DNA from 4 places in the Bradyrhizobium sp. CW1 genome. Region 3 is predicted to be linked to each of the others. Evidence: predicted binding sites of a transcription regulator. Region 3 holds the regulator's gene; each other region holds the start of a gene.
The links. The regulator LexA, encoded in region 3, represses DNA repair genes until DNA is damaged. The targets are predictions, from matches to a motif close to TGTTCNNNNTGTGTTCNG.

Region 1 (3,867 bases), 2.7 Mb from region 3:
GCTCGAGGACTACCTCGCGTTTGCCCGCGGCGATTCCGGCGAGCAGTCGCAGCCGACCGACATGGCCCAGGCGCTCGAGGAGCTGCGCAGCGACGCCGAGCGCCACGGCCACACGGCGACCGTTGCGTTCAACGGGCTGCCCGTGGTCACGGTGAAGCCGGCCTCATTCAAGCGCTGCCTCGCCAACCTCGTCACCAACGCCGCCCGCTACGGCAAGAGCATCGCCATCACCGGCCAGCGCGATCACCGTTATTTGACCGTGACGGTGGACGATGACGGGCCGGGCATTCCCGCCCATCTGCGCGAAGAGGTGTTCAAGCCGTTCCTGCGGCTCGACAACGCCCGCAACCAGGACGAAGGCGGCACAGGTCTTGGCCTCGCGATCGCCCGCGACATCGCCCGCTCGCACGGCGGCGACATCACGCTTGGCGACAGTCCGATGGGCGGATTAAGGGCGAGCGTGCGGATACCGGTGTAGCTGCCTCTTCCCTTCTCCCCCTGTGGGAGAAGGTGGCGCGAAGCGCCGGATGAGGGGTCTCTCTCCGCGAATTCAAAGCGAAAAGAGTCACACGCGGAGACAAACCCCTCACCCGTCTCGCCGCTGCGCGGCGAGCCACCCTCTCCCACAAGGGGAGAGGGGAAGAGCCTTACTTCGGCAGCAGCGCCTTCAGCTTGTCCATGTCACGCACGTTCATCTTGAAGCCGCCGGGCATCACGATGTCGCCGGGCTTCTGGTCCGGCTTGCAGGCTCCCAGCCATTTCGCTTCGAGCTGCACGGTCGTGTCGCGGCCTGCCGCGCCGGCGGCGCCGCCTTGCGCGTGCGACGACGTCTTCACCGTATAGGCCGAATTGAAATCGCCGGTGATCTCAGCATGCGAAGTCGTGCTGATGCCGGCGACATTGCACTCGGAATCGCTGACATAGCCGGTCGCGGTCTTCTTGATGTCCTGCTTGGCGCAGATCTGCTTGGCCATCGGCGAGACGTTGTTGTTCATTTCCTTGTCGACGGTCTCGTCGGTGCAGTGCTGCATGGTCATCTCGGGCACCGGCGTGCCGGTCCGGACCATCTTCAATTCCCACAGCCCTGCCTTACGCACCGGCAGGTCGTCAGCGCGAGCGCTGCCTGCCGACAACACGAGGCAAAGGGCGGAGCCGAGCAAAGCGAGTTTGCGCGTCATGTGGGAAGTTCCCGGCTGAGAGGTAGCGGCGTGCGAAAGCGCCTCAGTAGAGCGTGCGGATCGGCTGGTCGGCGGCGCCATAGGGCACCCAGCGGCAGGAGAACGAGATGTAGCCGCCCTCATAGGCCTGCATCGCCAGGAATTTGGCGACTTTGCCATAGCGCGCGCAGTGATCGACCGCGACCTGCCGCGCATCGACCTGGGTTGCCATCGAATAGGCGATGATGCCGCCGGTGTCGTTGCCCTTGAACGGAGGCACCGGAAGCAGATCGGCATGCGCCGACTGGCTCGCCATCATACCCAAGGCAAGTAGGCCCGCGGCCGCAATGATTCGCATTCCCGTCACTCCGATTGGTTGGCGGCAGTTTACGGTGTCGGCGCGGCGGTGGAAAGAACGGATGGCCGGTCCAACGCAGCATTGCGGTCAACTCGTCGGCAAGTGTTGCCGCGCTGCACTTGACCTCCCCCGGCCTTCACGGCACCGTCCGACCCTTGCAGATCATGCTGTCTGGATCATCCATGCGCGCCTCGACCTTCCTGAAATCGCTCCGCTTTGCCGCCGTGCTCGGCCTCCTGTTCGGGGCGCTGTCGCTCGGCGAGGCCAGGGCCGCCAATCCGCTGGAGCTGAATTTCTGGCTGAGCGGGCCGCGCTATGACGGCAACGTCTCCGAGTGCGACAGGGCGCTGCCGACGATCGCGACCCAGTTCTGGGAGAAAGAAAGCGCGTTCTGGAATTCTTCGTTGAAGATCACCGGCTTCGCCGCAGTTCACGAGACCGCGTTCCGGCCTTGGGCATCCGACAACATCCCGCGCCGCTATTGCACCGGCGAGGCCATGCTCACGGACGGCAAGATGCGCAAGGTGCATTTCTCGATCGTGGAGGATGGCGGCTTCGCCGGCTACGGCCAAGGCGTCGAATGGTGCGTGGTCGGGCTCGACCGCAACTGGGCCTACAACCCGGCCTGCCGCGCCGCCAAACAGTAATTGAAACGTTCTGATCCGGACCGATCAGGCGGCCGAACGACGGTCACCCGCATTTTGTTCTTGAAATGTTCTTATCGCCTGCTAGGCTTGTCTGCACAGTCTAGTTGAGGGGCGTCGCCATGTTTCATTCCAGATTGCATTCGTTCTCCCGCCTGATGATCTCGCTGACGCTTGCGGCCGGGCTGGCTGCGCTGGCCGATGGCGCAAAGGCCCAGGACAAGCGGCAGAACACGCCCGGCGAATTCGATTTTTATGTGCTGTCACTGTCTTGGTCGCCCTCTTTCTGCGAGGAGGCGGCGGAGCGCGGCGGCCGCTCGCAGACCCAGTGCAGCGGACGGCCCTACGCTTTCGTGGTGCATGGTTTGTGGCCGCAATATGAGAGCGGATTTCCGGAATATTGCCAGCGGCCCTCGCCGCGGCTGAACCGCAGCATCGTCTCCTCCATGCTCGATCTGATGCCGGCGCCGGGGCTGATCTTCAATGAGTGGGACAAGCACGGCACCTGCTCGGGGCTCGCTGACCGCAGCTATTTCGAGACGATCCGCAAGGCGCGCGCCGCGATCAAGATTCCAGCCGAATATCTCGATCTATCGCAGGCCAAGACCGTGGCGCCGGCGGAGGTGGAGGAAGCCTTCATCAAGGCCAATCCGGGCCTCAGCAATGCCGCCGTCTCGATCACCTGCAACCGGACGCGGCTATCGGAAGTCCGCATCTGCCTCAGCAAGGACCTGCAATTCCGCGCCTGCGAGGAGATCGACCGCCGCGCCTGCCGCCGCGACCAGGTGACGATGCCGCCGATCCGGGGTGGCTAGCCCAGGCGTCGTGCCTCTTTGCTCGGGCCGTCACGTGGCGTAGTGCTCTTGCATGAATTACCGCCACGCCTTCCATGCCGGCAACTTCGCCGATGTCATCAAGCACATCGTGCTGACGCGCATCATCACCTATCTCCAGGACAAGCCGGGTGCGTTCCGCGTCATCGACACCCATGCCGGCGCTGGCCTCTACGATCTCGAAAGCGACGAAGCGCGCCGGGGCGGCGAGTGGCTGACGGGCATTGCGCGGCTGATGCAGGCGCGGTTGTCGAACGACGCCATGGCGCTGACCAAGCCCTATCTCGACATCGTCCGCGCCTTCAATCCGAAGGGCGAGCTCAAGGCCTATCCGGGCTCGCCGCTGATCGCACGCGGCCTGCTGAGGCCGCAGGACCGCCTCTTGCTCTGCGAGCTCGAGCCGAAGGCGCGCAAGGCGCTGATCGGCGTACTGCGCCGCGACGAACAGGCCCGCGTGGTCGACCTCGACGGCTGGATGGCGCTGCCGGCTTTCGTGCCGCCGAAGGAACGGCGTGGGCTCGTTCTGATCGACCCGCCCTTCGAGGCAAAGGACGAGTTCGAAAAGCTCGCAGAGGCCTTCTCGGCGGCTTTCGCGAAATGGCCGACCGGTATCTATGTAATCTGGTATCCCGCCAAGAGCCGACGCGCCACCGACACGCTGGTGCAATCAGTGGCGCGGCTCGCAGCCGCAGCAAAACCGCCGGGAAAATGCCTGCGCCTCGAATTCAGCGTGGCGCCGCAAGCCGACGGCGCAGCCCTCACCTCCAGCGGGCTCTTGATCGTCAATCCCCCTTACACGCTGCACGGCGAACTCAAGACGATCCTGCCGGAGCTGGAAATGCCGCTCGGCCAGGGTGGCGCTGCCAGATTCCGGT
Region 2 (3,867 bases), 3.2 Mb from region 3:
GTCAGAAGGAGCGAACTTACCGATTTCTTAAACATTGCCATGGTGTCGGGGGCCTGGGTCGGGGGCCTATTCTTTCGAGCGCCACCTTGCCCGCGACATGCCAATGTTCCGTTAAGGTTTTAATCGAATGGGCGTGAGTTTCCGGCCCGACGAGCCTCAGCGCAGTCCCGGATATCACGCAACCTTGGTGAAATCCGGCGGGCGGCGTTCCGCGAACGCCGTGAAGGCCTCGCGCGCCTCAGCGGTGCGCAGGCGCAGCCCGAACTGCTCGCCTTCGGCATTCATCTGCGCGACCAGCGTCTCGCCGTTGCGCATCAGCTTCTTGGTGGCGGTGAGTGCGCCGGCCGGCTGACGGGCAAGACGCTGCGCCAGCGCGAGCGCCTCGGCATCGAGCTTGTCGAGCGGCACGACGCGGTTGGCGAGCCCCCATTCCAGCGCGGATTTGGCCGGCACCGTCTCGCCCAGCGCGAACATCTCGTAGGCCCGCGCATAGCCGATGCGCGCCGGCATCAGCAGGCTGGAAGCTGCTTCCGGCACCAGTGCGAGGCTGACGAAGGGCGTCGACAATTGCGCGTTGGCGGCAAGCACGACGAGGTCGCAATGCAGCAGCATCGTGGTGCCGACGCCGACGGCGCGGCCCTGCACCGCGGCCACCAAGGGCCGGGAGCAGCGCGCCAGCGACTGGATGAAGCGCACGACGTTGCGGCTTCCTTCCGACTTGCCCGCCGCGACCGCCGCGAACTCGCCGACATCGTTGCCGGCGGTAAACATGTCGCCTTCGCCGCGGATCAGGATCACGCGGACCGACGGATCGTGCTCGGCTGATTCGATGGCATCGGCGAGCTTGCCGTACATCGCATCCGTCAGCGCATTCTTCTTGTCGGGGCGTGCCAGCGTGAGCGTGAGAATTCCGCCGTCGTTCCGGATCCGGACGTGCTCGGTCATGGGTCTCTCCTCTATTCCTATGGATCTCTAGAAAGCTCTGTTGAAAGCTGTCTTGGAAACTTGTCCTGAATGCTGGTCAGCCAGCGCGCGACGATATCGATCTCCGCACTGGTGAATCCGTCCGTCAACGCCGCGTTGACCCGTGCCGCGCTGGCCTTCGCCTGCGCCAGTGCCGTCCGCCCCTTCGGCGTCAGCCAGACGCGCCAGGCGCGACCATCCTCGTGATCCGCGCGCCGCTCGACCAGTTTAGCCGCCGCCGTACGGTCGACCAGCCCCGAGATGCCGGCCGGCCCCATGTCGAGCGCCGCGCCCACCTCACCCATCAGGACGCCGTTCTGCTTGCCGAGGATGAACAGCAGCCCCGCTTGCGCCGGCGTGACCTCGCTCGAAGGCTGCGCCGCCATCCAGCGCTGCACGCGCCGCTGCGCCACGCTCAACAGGTAGATCAACCGATGGTGTCTCGCGCCCTCGTCTTTATTTCGCATGCGAAATAGATAATCGAGGCGGATCAGATTGTCAAAGGACGGCAGCTGGACATGTGCCGCGGCAGTCGTCGAGGAACAGGGCCGCCCCGGCGCACCAGGACCTCACCCACCAATCGCAATTAGCCGCCGCCGTCACGCTTGACGGCCGCTTCCCTTTATGTTCTCTATTCGTTCTATTCAATCATAGATTGTCCCGGAGGCCTTTCGTGATGAACAGTATGCGTGGCGAGAACCAGCCGACCCAGCTCATAATTCATAATGACGATGATACGCCGGACCAATTCGTGATGGATCTGCTTCGGCAGGTTTTCGGCAAATCAGACCGTGAAGCGACCGCGCTGATCACCCAGATCGAGCAGAAGGAAAAAGCGGTTTGCGGACCTTACCCGCAATCGGTTGCCGAAGCCCTTTTCAAATCTGCGCAACAATCCATCGAATTGGCCGGCCACCAACTGCAGGTCACGCTAGAGGCGGTCAAGAGTCCTTGCGAACTCTGTGGCAAGCCTGAGGGACAGACCGACGTTCGTATCGGCAGCCGCACGGTCTGGCTGTGCAGCGAATGCATGCGTGCGGCGGATGAGCCCTCGAACGAGCGAGAGGAGAATTTCGACTTTGCATGCGACATTCTCGATTGGCACCTTGCCAGCACTGCGCGCAGCAAACTCGTGACCACGATCCGCCAATTTCCCGGCCACATGCGGGTCGATCTCCAGGCCGCCGTCGACCGGCTCTTCGGCAAGGCCATCCGGCTGGTGGGACTGAACGAGGAGCAGCGCTACGAAACGCTGTCGATTCCACGACTGCTCAAGGAGGGCCGCTATGCGATCGCGATTGCCCCGCTGCAATATTCCGACGTCGACGTAGGCGAGAAGAGCCCGGTCAAGTGTCTGGATAACGGGCTGTGGCTGTGTGAGCAGGATCATCTCCGCTATGCGGTTTTGCTCTGCGCACACCGCGAATACAGTCGCGAGCCCGGAATTCGGATCGAAATCCTGGTACCCTCAGGTTCCGCAGGCGCGGCTCTCGTCCAGCAATGCTTCAGTGAATTGGAAGAAGCCGTACAGGCTGCGCGGACCTATCGCGGCAAGATCCTGTCGCTCGATGCCGATTCCGACTATCGCGGTCGCTCGCGCGGCATCACGGTGCATCGCTTGCCGCAGGTCGCGCGCGACGAGGTGATCCTGCCGGAGCAGACCCTGCGGCTGCTCGATCGCAACGTTCTGACCTTCGTCAACACCCGAGACCAATTGCGCCGGCTGGGTCAATCGACACGCAAAGGCATCTTGCTGTACGGGCCGCCGGGCACTGGCAAGACCCACACGATCCGTTATCTCGCAACGCATTTGCCCGGGCATACGACGCTGATCATCACGGCCGAGCAGATCGGTCTGCTCGGCGCCTATATGAGCCTGGCACGGTTGCTCCAGCCGTCGATGGTGGTGATCGAGGATGTCGATCTCATCGCCCGCGACCGCGATGACATGGGGCCGTGTGAGGAATCCATGCTGAACAAGCTGCTCAACGAGATGGACGGGCTGAAGGAAGACGCCGACATCCTGTTCGTCCTGACCACCAACCGGCCGGAGGACCTCGAGGGAGCTCTCGCGGGTCGCCCCGGCCGCATCGATCAAGCCATCGAAGTGCCGCTGCCAGACGAGACCGGCCGCGGCAAGCTGGTCCGGCTCTACGGCAGGGGATTGCCGCTCGAGGGGGCCGTGATCGCGGAGGCTGCCCGACGCAGCGAGGGCACGAGTTGCGCCTTCATCAAGGAGCTGATGCGGCGGCTGGCGCAAGGAAGCATCGCGCGGGACGGCGGCAACACCGTGATCTCGGCCGATATCGACGAGGCGCTTGACGACATGCTGTTCTCCGGCGGCCGGCTTAACGCGCAGCTGCTCGGCGGCGCGCAGGCAATGGCCACCGGGTGACGCTCCGAAGTGGCGCGCCTGCTACGGCGCGCACATGAAGCTCGACGCCTCCGTCACTGGGCCGCTCTTGTAGTGCGGCCAGGCCGGCCAGCGGCACAGCGGCAGCGCGCGAAGCGTCGCAAACGACGGCGCCTCGACCTTCTGCTCGGTAACTTCCAGATCGCCGGGCGCCCTGCCCTTTTCGACCCAGTCGACCAGCACGCTCAGCATGTCGACATTGGCCGGCGCGCCGGAGCCGACATGGTCGACCCCTGGCGCGGTGTAGAGCCGCGCGAACTCGGCCGTCTCGGCTTTGCCGACCTTGCGTTCGACGTTCTCGAAATAGCGGATGCCGGCATAGGGGCTTTGCGCGTAGTCCGCCATATGTTCGAGCATGATCAGCCGGCCGCCGCGAGCGCGGAAGCGGCTGAGGTCGGGGTCGGTGGAATCCATCAGGCTGGAGACCTCGAGCAGCCGCGCCTTGTGCGCTTCGGGCTTATACGTCGTCACGTCGAGCTTGGGATCGCGCG
Region 3 (3,867 bases):
ACGCGATTTTCGCCGGCGAAATGCCTGACATCGCCGAGCTGCTGCCGCGCGCAGCGAAACAGATGCCGCTCTATGCTTTCTCCAACACCAACCGGCCGCACGTGGACCATTTCTCGAGGGAATATGCCGACCTCCTCGGCCATTTCCGCGAGCTGTATTTGTCGTCCAGCATCGGCCTGCGCAAACCGGATGCGGAGGCCTTCGACCACGTCGTTGCGGCGATCGGCGTGCCCGCCGGGCGCATCGTGTTCTTCGACGATCTTGCCGAAAACATCGAGGGAGCGCGCGCGCGCGGCTTGACGGCGGTGCATGTGACCTCGCCGCGTGACGTCGGGAACGCATTGAAGGCATTGGGCATTTGACGACGGTCCGTTGTCGCGAAACCCACGACGGCACGGCCCGACGGACCAATTTTGAAAAATTGAGGAACCGGATCACTTTGTACATTTTTATACAGAGTTCCGGGAACGGAATACCGCCTTCCGGACTCTTAGAGTCCGTTGGGACTTCTACGGACGGATGCATCATCGTGCTGGGCAAAACCTACCTCACCAAGCAGGCCTCTCTTCTTCTTGAATTCGCGAGGACAACTTCAGATTCGGACCTTTCCGCCAAGCTTGTGAGCAAGGCCGCCGACCTGAAATCCCAAGCCGACCCGCTGCCCGACAAGGATCAGGGATCCAAGGCGCCCGACGTAACTCCCGGGCAGGCAGGGAGCTGATCGATTCAGGCCATGGCGCGTTCTCGCCTTGCCATGATTTTCGTCGCTTCCATGACCACTCTCCTGCCGATCTGTGACCTCCTTCGGATCATGCCGCGACGCGCTTGATCCTGCCTTCCGGAACAATGTGAAGGGGCGGGATGACTGTGCCTGCTCAGCCGCTTTTGCCTCTGCGCCTGCGCTCGGCTAGAAGACGTGCGGAACATTCGCCCGAACGTGCCGAGCAGGAGTTTTCGCCGTGGCCTTGATGCCGGTTTCTGACGCGCTTGCCGCGGTGCTGGCGGGTGCAGAGCCGCTGCCGGAAGAAATGATTTCCCTCGACGAGGCCTACCATCGCGTGCTCGCGCGTGACGTCGTGGCGCGGCGCACGCAGCCGCCGCAAGCGATGTCGGCGATGGACGGCTACGCGGTGCGCGCGGCCGACGCCGCGACGATCGATTCGGAGCTCACCGTCATCGGCGAAGTCGCAGCGGGCCGACCGTTCGAGGGGACGGTCGGAGCCGGCGAGGCCGTGCGGATCTTCACCGGCGGCGTCATTCCCTTTGGCGCGGACGCCGTCGTGATCCAGGAGGACACGGTCGCCGCCGGCAAGCGCATCACGATCAAGGAAGCCGCGATCGCCGGCCGGCACATCCGCCCCGCCGGCGTCGATTTCCGCGAGGGCGACGTGCTCCTGCGCAAGGGAAGCCGTCTGACCGAGCGAGACCTCGCGCTCGCCGCCGGGATGAATCATCCGCACCTTGCCGTTGTCAGGCGTCCGAAGGTCGCGATTCTCGCCACCGGCGACGAGCTGGTGATGCCGGGCACCACGCCCGGCCACGGCCAGATCGTCTATTCCAACGGCTACGCCCTGCACGCGCTCGCCCGCAGCGAGGGCGCCGAGACCATCGACCTCGGTATTGCCGCCGACACGCTCGAGGCCACCACCGCCGGCATCCGCCGCGCCCGCGAGAGCGGCGCCGACGTCCTGATCACGACCGGCGGCGCATCGGTCGGCGACCACGATCTGGTCCAGCAGGCACTGCGGGACGAAGGCATCGCGATGGCGTTCTGGAAGATCGCGATGCGGCCAGGCAAGCCGATGATGCACGGGCGACTCGGCGCAATGGGTGTGATCGGCCTGCCGGGCAATCCCGTATCGTCCTACGTGTGCGCTTTCCTGTTCATGGTGCCGCTGATTCGCGCCCTGTCGGGCCGTTCAGTGATTCACCATCGCCGTGAACGCGCCGTGCTCGGCCGCGACGTCGGCGCCAACGACCAGCGCGAGGACTATCTGCGCGCGCATCTTGAGGAGCGTGACGATGGCACACGCGTCGTTGTTCCCGTCAATCATCAGGACTCTTCGCTGCTTGCGAATCTCGCTGCAGCACAGGTACTTCTCGTCCGCGCACCATTCGCGCCGAAGGCCGAAGCCGGCACGGCTTGCGAAGTGTTGCGGCTCCCCGTCTGAGCGCCCCCGCAACGCGCGTTCCGCGCACTTTGCTCTGTTCACGGTAAATTAAGCAGTTGCGGAACATGTATCGAACATATAGTGTCTGTTCATGATTTGTTTCGAGCATGCAGCGGCTTATGGCCGAATTCAGCGTCTCGGAATCGGACGACATCAACCGGGGGACTTTGGTCGAGATGTTAACGCGCAAACAATACGAGCTTCTGCGGTTCATCAGTGAACGTCTGAAGGAAAGCGGCGTGCCGCCCTCCTTCGACGAGATGAAGGATGCGCTCGATCTGCGCTCGAAGTCGGGCATCCATCGCCTGATCACGGCGCTCGAGGAGCGTGGCTTCATCCGACGCCTGCCCAACCGCGCCCGTGCGATTGAAGTCATCAAGCTGCCGGAGCTCCAGGCAGCCGCTGGCAGCCGCCGCGGCTTCACGCCGAGCGTCATCGAGGGCAATCTCGGCAAGGTGCGTGCGAGCGCGAGCCTGCCCGCTGACGAGGGCGAACGTCCCGTCGCGGTGCCGGTGATGGGCCGCATCGCGGCCGGCACGCCGATCGAGGCGTTGCAGACCCGCAGCCATACTATCAGCGTACCGCCTGACATGCTCGGCTCGGGCGAGCATTACGCGCTGGAAGTGCGCGGCGACTCGATGGTCGAAGCCGGCATTCTCGACGGCGACATGGCCCTGATCCAGCGCAACGAGAGCGCCGATACCGGCGACATCGTGGTGGCGCTGATCGACGACGAGGAAGCGACGCTGAAGCGCTTCCGCCGTCGCGGCGCCTCGATCGCGCTCGAGCCCGCCAACGCGGCCTATGAGGTCCGCATCCTGCCGCCCAACCGGGTGAAGATTCAGGGCAAGCTGATCGGGCTTTACCGGAAGTACTGATACCGGGAGTCCTTTCTATCGGCAGTACTTCATATCGGAAGCACTTCATGCCGGAGGTGCTTGGCGCCTCGCGCGCTTCCGATCGGCATCGCCGGTCAGAGATTGGAGCGGATCATCGTCCGCTCCGGCTGGATAGCCTTTCTGGTTCTGCACAGACTATCCGGCCCCTCCTCCAACGCTGGCTCCTCGCCACGCCGACGAAGCAGCACCGCTTCAAGCAGCACCGCTTCGCGGCTCGGTTGTTCGAGGAAACAGCGACCAGCGGTCAAGTTCGGCCGTTGCAGCCAAGTTGGCAATGTTCGCGTACGCGCCTCCCGAATGCATCGCGGCGAGCTTTGTTCCTATTGAATTCGGGAAAGATAATGTGATCGCGGCTTGCGGAAGCCAGCCGCAGATTTGCCCACAACCAAGCACAGCGTTCGTGCTTCCACTCTGATAGAGGCCTGCGCCTCGATAAGAGACGCGGGTTGCTATCCCAGCATGAGGAGCACCCGATGTGTGACTACAGCCTACATGCCGTCGCGTCGCGCCCCGCCGAAGTCGGCGAGACGATCGTCACGACAAGCTTCCGCGGCACCTCGACGCGCGGCTTCGCCTCTGCAGCCGATCCGTCCGTCGCCGTCTGCCTGCTGCCGGGGACGGAGCTCGCCTTCGCCGACGACGTCCGCTACGACAATCGCTGGATCTGGACGCGCACCATCAATTCCCGCGTCGGCAAGTTCGGCAAGATCGATCCGCACGTTCCCGACCGCCATCATGATGCGATCGAATTCCCCGACGGCAAATACGTGCTGGTGACGCAGCTCGTCGAAGGCCAG
Region 4 (3,867 bases), 370 kb from region 3:
GGGGCGGTCTGCTGCCGCGACCTATTGCGCCGCGAGGCGGTGTCCGGCCTGCTCGATCGGCGGCATGAAGAGCGATACCGCCGTGCCTTCGGGGTCGCGAAACTGGAACGTCCTGTTGCCCCATGGCATCGTTTTCAACTCGTGCACCAGCGTAACCTTGTCTTTCAGGCGCTGATAATCCGCATCGATGTCTTCAACCTGAAACTCGATCACGGCGGTGCGGTTCGCGCCGGGCTCGGCACTGTTTTCTTTCCAGAGCGTGACCGTCTCGGCTGCGCCGATTGCGAGGTTGGCGCCCGGCGTCACGATCTTGGCGAACACCGGCGCGAGCCATTCGGCGGAACATCCGGTCACCATTTCGTAGAACGAAACCATGATTTTGATGTCAGTAGCGATCAGGCGAGTGGAGGCGAACTTCATGGCATGTCCTTTGGTTGACCGCAGATTTGAGCGGCATCGCGGGGCTCGTCGCACACCGCTGCTGCCACCCTGATGTCAGCAGTCACGATGCCGCGCCGAGCGCGCCGTGAATGGCGATGGCATTGCTCAAGCGCTAGAAAACGAGCCCTTCACGAAGCCCCACAGCGCTAACCGGGTCCTCAGAACGTGACGCAAATCGCAGAACTGGGCCACCTCACTCACGGGGGACACGGGGTTGTTTAGCCGTTGGCAGATGAACTCCCCGCGGAACTGACGCGACTAACCGCTATGGCCAATATTCTAGGCGAGCTTCTGTTTGCACTTATCCGCTCGATTGTTGCCGGATGGGCGTATGCGCTCTGGGTCAAACTGGCGACATGGCTCGAGCCGAAAATTCAACGGCGTTGGGTGAAGATTGCCGTAGGAGGCCTCCTCGGCCTGGCAGCCTTTTTTATGATTCCGATCGTGATGGCGCTGTTGGGCCTTTGAAGACAATGAAATCCGTTCTCACCGTCGCACTGGCAATCGGGGCCCTCGTCTCGACGGTGCTGCTCGTCATGGAGCAGCTAACCGACTACTCCACCCCTGTGATGGCATGGGAGATGCCGGGTATATCCGCAGCTTACCTTTTCTGGGGAGCTGTCGGCAGTTCCGTTTTCTTGGGCGTCGCCATCACTTGGGCCGTGAACGCCATCGTTTACGGGGCGCCCGCTTTCGTTGTCCTTACAGTCATCAAGCTGGCAATCCGCGATCTGCCGAAGTGACAGAACTGAGCTCGGCGCGGAGCCGATGCTCAGCGCGCTCAAGAAAATGAGCGGCAGCAGGTCATGCAAGGCGCCTGACGCGCCTTGCATGATCGTCTGAAATTTCGCCTGCCGGCGAGCGGCCGGACGGCCGACATCATGAACCACGACGGAGTTCGAGGCGACGAATGCCCGTAAACGAAGGTCTCTCGTCGTGAAATGGTTTAGACGATACGCAGTTGGCTGCCTGATCGCGGTGCTCCTGTTCTCGGGCCGAGACAGTTACAAACGGCCCGGCGAAGACATGCGCTACGGGGCCATCCTTATGGTAGCCGCCGGTTGGCCTGTTGTTGCCGCGATTGTCGTGGGAAGCACCATCGGTGACATCGTACATGACGTGAAGCAAGGCAAAGCAGGATGAGTGCCCGGCTCGCAAAGCGACAGGCCGCGATCCCGGCATTGAAGTTGTGGAATCGACATTGCGGGATCGTGCGCTCAATCGACGCTGTCTGTGCCCGACGAAATGCAGCGCGCTCAACGTTTGTGAATGCAGCGTTGGCCGAACGCCTGCAACCTTCCCGCGACACTTCTGATCATCGGTGAGTCATGTTCTTCCGTCTCGCAGGGGCGGGGCGTACATGCCCGCTGTCTACTTCTCGAGCCCGGCCTTTTGCCGCATCGTGTCGATCAGCTCTGACGCCTCTGCCTTGGTCAGATCCTTCTTGGGGAGGGGCTTGTGCGCCTGCTCGGCGAGGGTCTTGAGGTAGGATTCCTGGGCGCCGGTCATCGGGTCGTCGCCGGAAACCCAATCCTTCGGATCCTTTTGTGTGTTGTCCCCGGTGTTGTCAGCTGTCTTGTCAGCCATCGCGATCTCTCCTTTTCCACCTAACGTCGGCGCGCGCTTGTCGTTCCTCATTTGTTCGTCAGTCGAAAACGTGCGGAAATTGAACGTCTCGAGATCTGCCATGAAGAACCGACCTACTGGCCAGCGCGGAACAAGCGCTCCCGCCAAGCGTAGGTTCTGCATGAGCGAGAACCTGTCCCATCTCATCGAACATTCCGTGCAGATCGCCTGGGATTATCTGGAGCGCACCGGACAAGTCAGCGACGCGCCGTTCACCAGCCGCTTTCTCTCGGCCGCCGTCGAAGAGATGGTCCGCAAGGGCGAGCACAGACGCCTCATGCTGGCCAACCGGGCCATCACGGCGTTCGAGCGGCTTTCCAATAGGCAAGCTGCATAGATCGGTCCCCGGCCTTCGGTCGTCACTGCGCGGCGGTCCTGCAGTTCTCCGAGTGCAATTTGTTGAACCCCGGCGAAGCCCGGCGCGACCAACCGCCATGCTGCAAAGCCTGCTCGGCATCGGAATTGGCTTCGCGGCCTATGTGCTGAGACACCAAAGAGGAAAGTCGTGAAGGCGATCACACTGCTCGCGGTGGCGGCCATGCTGCTGGTGGAAATCTTCGGGTCGAAGGCGAGCGTCGGCGGCTCGATGAGCTTCATGCTGGTCTTTGTGCTCGTGATGCTGGCTGTCGCGATCTACGAGGCTTGGTCGAACGAGCGCGGCGCGATCGGATGGATCGTCAACCTGTTCGCTTCGGCGGTTGGCGGGCTGGTTGCGGTTGCCCTGATCGGGATGGCCGTGGAGGCGATGCTGCCATACCTTCACCTCGAAGGTTCGCTCGCGTCCTCGCAACATCCCCTGAAATACGTCCTAGTCGCAGCCATTGCGATCTGCATGGTGCTGGGATCATGGCTGCCGCTGTTGGCCGTCAACCGGTTTCGTCACTGAAGGGCACCCGGCGTCGCGCTCCCTAGCGCTTTGCTTCCTGCTTGCCACGCCTGATTTCCTCAGCCTCGTCCACCAGCTTCAAGGCGGCGCCGTCGTAGCTCAGCTTGAGCCCACGGCCGACAGTCCATATCCATCCGTCCCGGGAGTCCCTGGTTGGCTGGGCGTTGAACTGGTCGGAGATCGATTTGACGGCAGCGTCTTGGGGACCCGGATTGTTCAACTCCGCAATGACGCGCCAGATGCGATGTTTGGGATCAGGATTCCCAGGGTCAACGTCGTCGGCAAAGATCGTGACCTTGGCGCCGTCGACTGCGCACTCCAGGACGTAGGAATCGCGAATCTGACGGCAGCGGTAGCGACGTTGCGTGACGAGCTTGTTGGTTTCGTCGAATGTCATCCCTGGCGAAAAGCCGAGGATGTCGGACTTCTTCACAAGTGCCATAGACGCAGGCTTTAGAAAGCCGGGCTGTACCGCCACGAGAACGGCGGCAACAACAACGATCAAGCCGGCGACAACAATGGCAATCTTCATCAGCCCCTCACAAGAAACGTTCGACCATACAACAGCCGGAGCGTTCTACCAGCCATCGCCCTGCATGCTTCGAGCCTCCGGCTATTTTTGTAGGACTGCACCTTCGGAGGATCACAGCTTCGGAAGATCGCATGGGCACGTATCGGCTGGTCATGAACGTGAAAAACCGCCCCTGACATGACCAGGGGCGGCTTTCACCAAACGGGGTTTCGAACGCGATCTAGTGACCGGTGCCCGGCTTCGTCGTCTTCGGCGGCTTGCCGTCTTCGATCCGGCCTTCGTTGCGCAAGTCGCGACCTTCCTGGGCCTTCTTCTGGCTCTCGGGGGACTTGCCGTGTTCGTTCATCTCTTCTTTGATGAATCCGGCGCCTTCCTTCACTTT

Region 1: a site for LexA is predicted at 2,218-2,235, ahead of IVB54_RS05385 (ribonuclease T2). Genes of this name have one in related genera too.
Region 2: a site for LexA is predicted at 1,589-1,606, ahead of IVB54_RS02990 (ATP-dependent Clp protease adaptor ClpS). Genes of this name have one in related genera too.
Region 4: a site for LexA is predicted at 2,070-2,087, ahead of IVB54_RS20760 (DUF3072 domain-containing protein). Genes of this name have one in related genera too.

The regions. Positions count from the first base shown of each region.
Region 1 covers NZ_CP064684.1:1,133,619-1,137,485, reverse strand. Annotated here, with positions in the region: gene IVB54_RS05405 (ATP-binding protein) at 1-478, shown strand, start outside; gene IVB54_RS05400 (DUF3617 family protein) at 648-1,178, opposite strand; gene IVB54_RS05395 (hypothetical protein) at 1,222-1,515, opposite strand; gene IVB54_RS05390 (hypothetical protein) at 1,698-2,162, shown strand; gene IVB54_RS05385 (ribonuclease T2) at 2,282-2,974, shown strand; gene rlmJ (23S rRNA (adenine(2030)-N(6))-methyltransferase RlmJ) at 3,027-3,867, shown strand, end outside.
Region 2 covers NZ_CP064684.1:648,084-651,950, reverse strand. Annotated here, with positions in the region: gene IVB54_RS03005 (methyl-accepting chemotaxis protein) at 1-41, opposite strand, end outside; gene IVB54_RS03000 (enoyl-CoA hydratase) at 175-945, opposite strand; gene IVB54_RS02995 (MarR family winged helix-turn-helix transcriptional regulator) at 963-1,430, opposite strand; gene IVB54_RS02990 (ATP-dependent Clp protease adaptor ClpS) at 1,640-3,358, shown strand; gene IVB54_RS02985 (tannase/feruloyl esterase family alpha/beta hydrolase) at 3,380-3,867, opposite strand, start outside.
Region 3 covers NZ_CP064684.1:3,847,666-3,851,532, reverse strand. Annotated here, with positions in the region: gene IVB54_RS18865 (HAD family phosphatase) at 1-362, shown strand, start outside; gene IVB54_RS18860 (hypothetical protein) at 530-721, shown strand; gene glp (gephyrin-like molybdotransferase Glp) at 960-2,171, shown strand; gene lexA (transcriptional repressor LexA) at 2,348-3,049, shown strand; gene IVB54_RS18845 (hypothetical protein) at 3,544-3,867, shown strand, end outside.
Region 4 covers NZ_CP064684.1:4,221,099-4,224,965, reverse strand. Annotated here, with positions in the region: gene IVB54_RS20775 (VOC family protein) at 22-420, opposite strand; gene IVB54_RS20770 (hypothetical protein) at 667-909, shown strand; gene IVB54_RS20765 (hypothetical protein) at 915-1,184, shown strand; gene IVB54_RS20760 (DUF3072 domain-containing protein) at 1,813-2,028, opposite strand; gene IVB54_RS20755 (hypothetical protein) at 2,189-2,404, shown strand; gene IVB54_RS20750 (hypothetical protein) at 2,573-2,953, shown strand; gene IVB54_RS20745 (hypothetical protein) at 2,976-3,485, opposite strand; gene IVB54_RS20740 (hypothetical protein) at 3,706-3,867, opposite strand, start outside.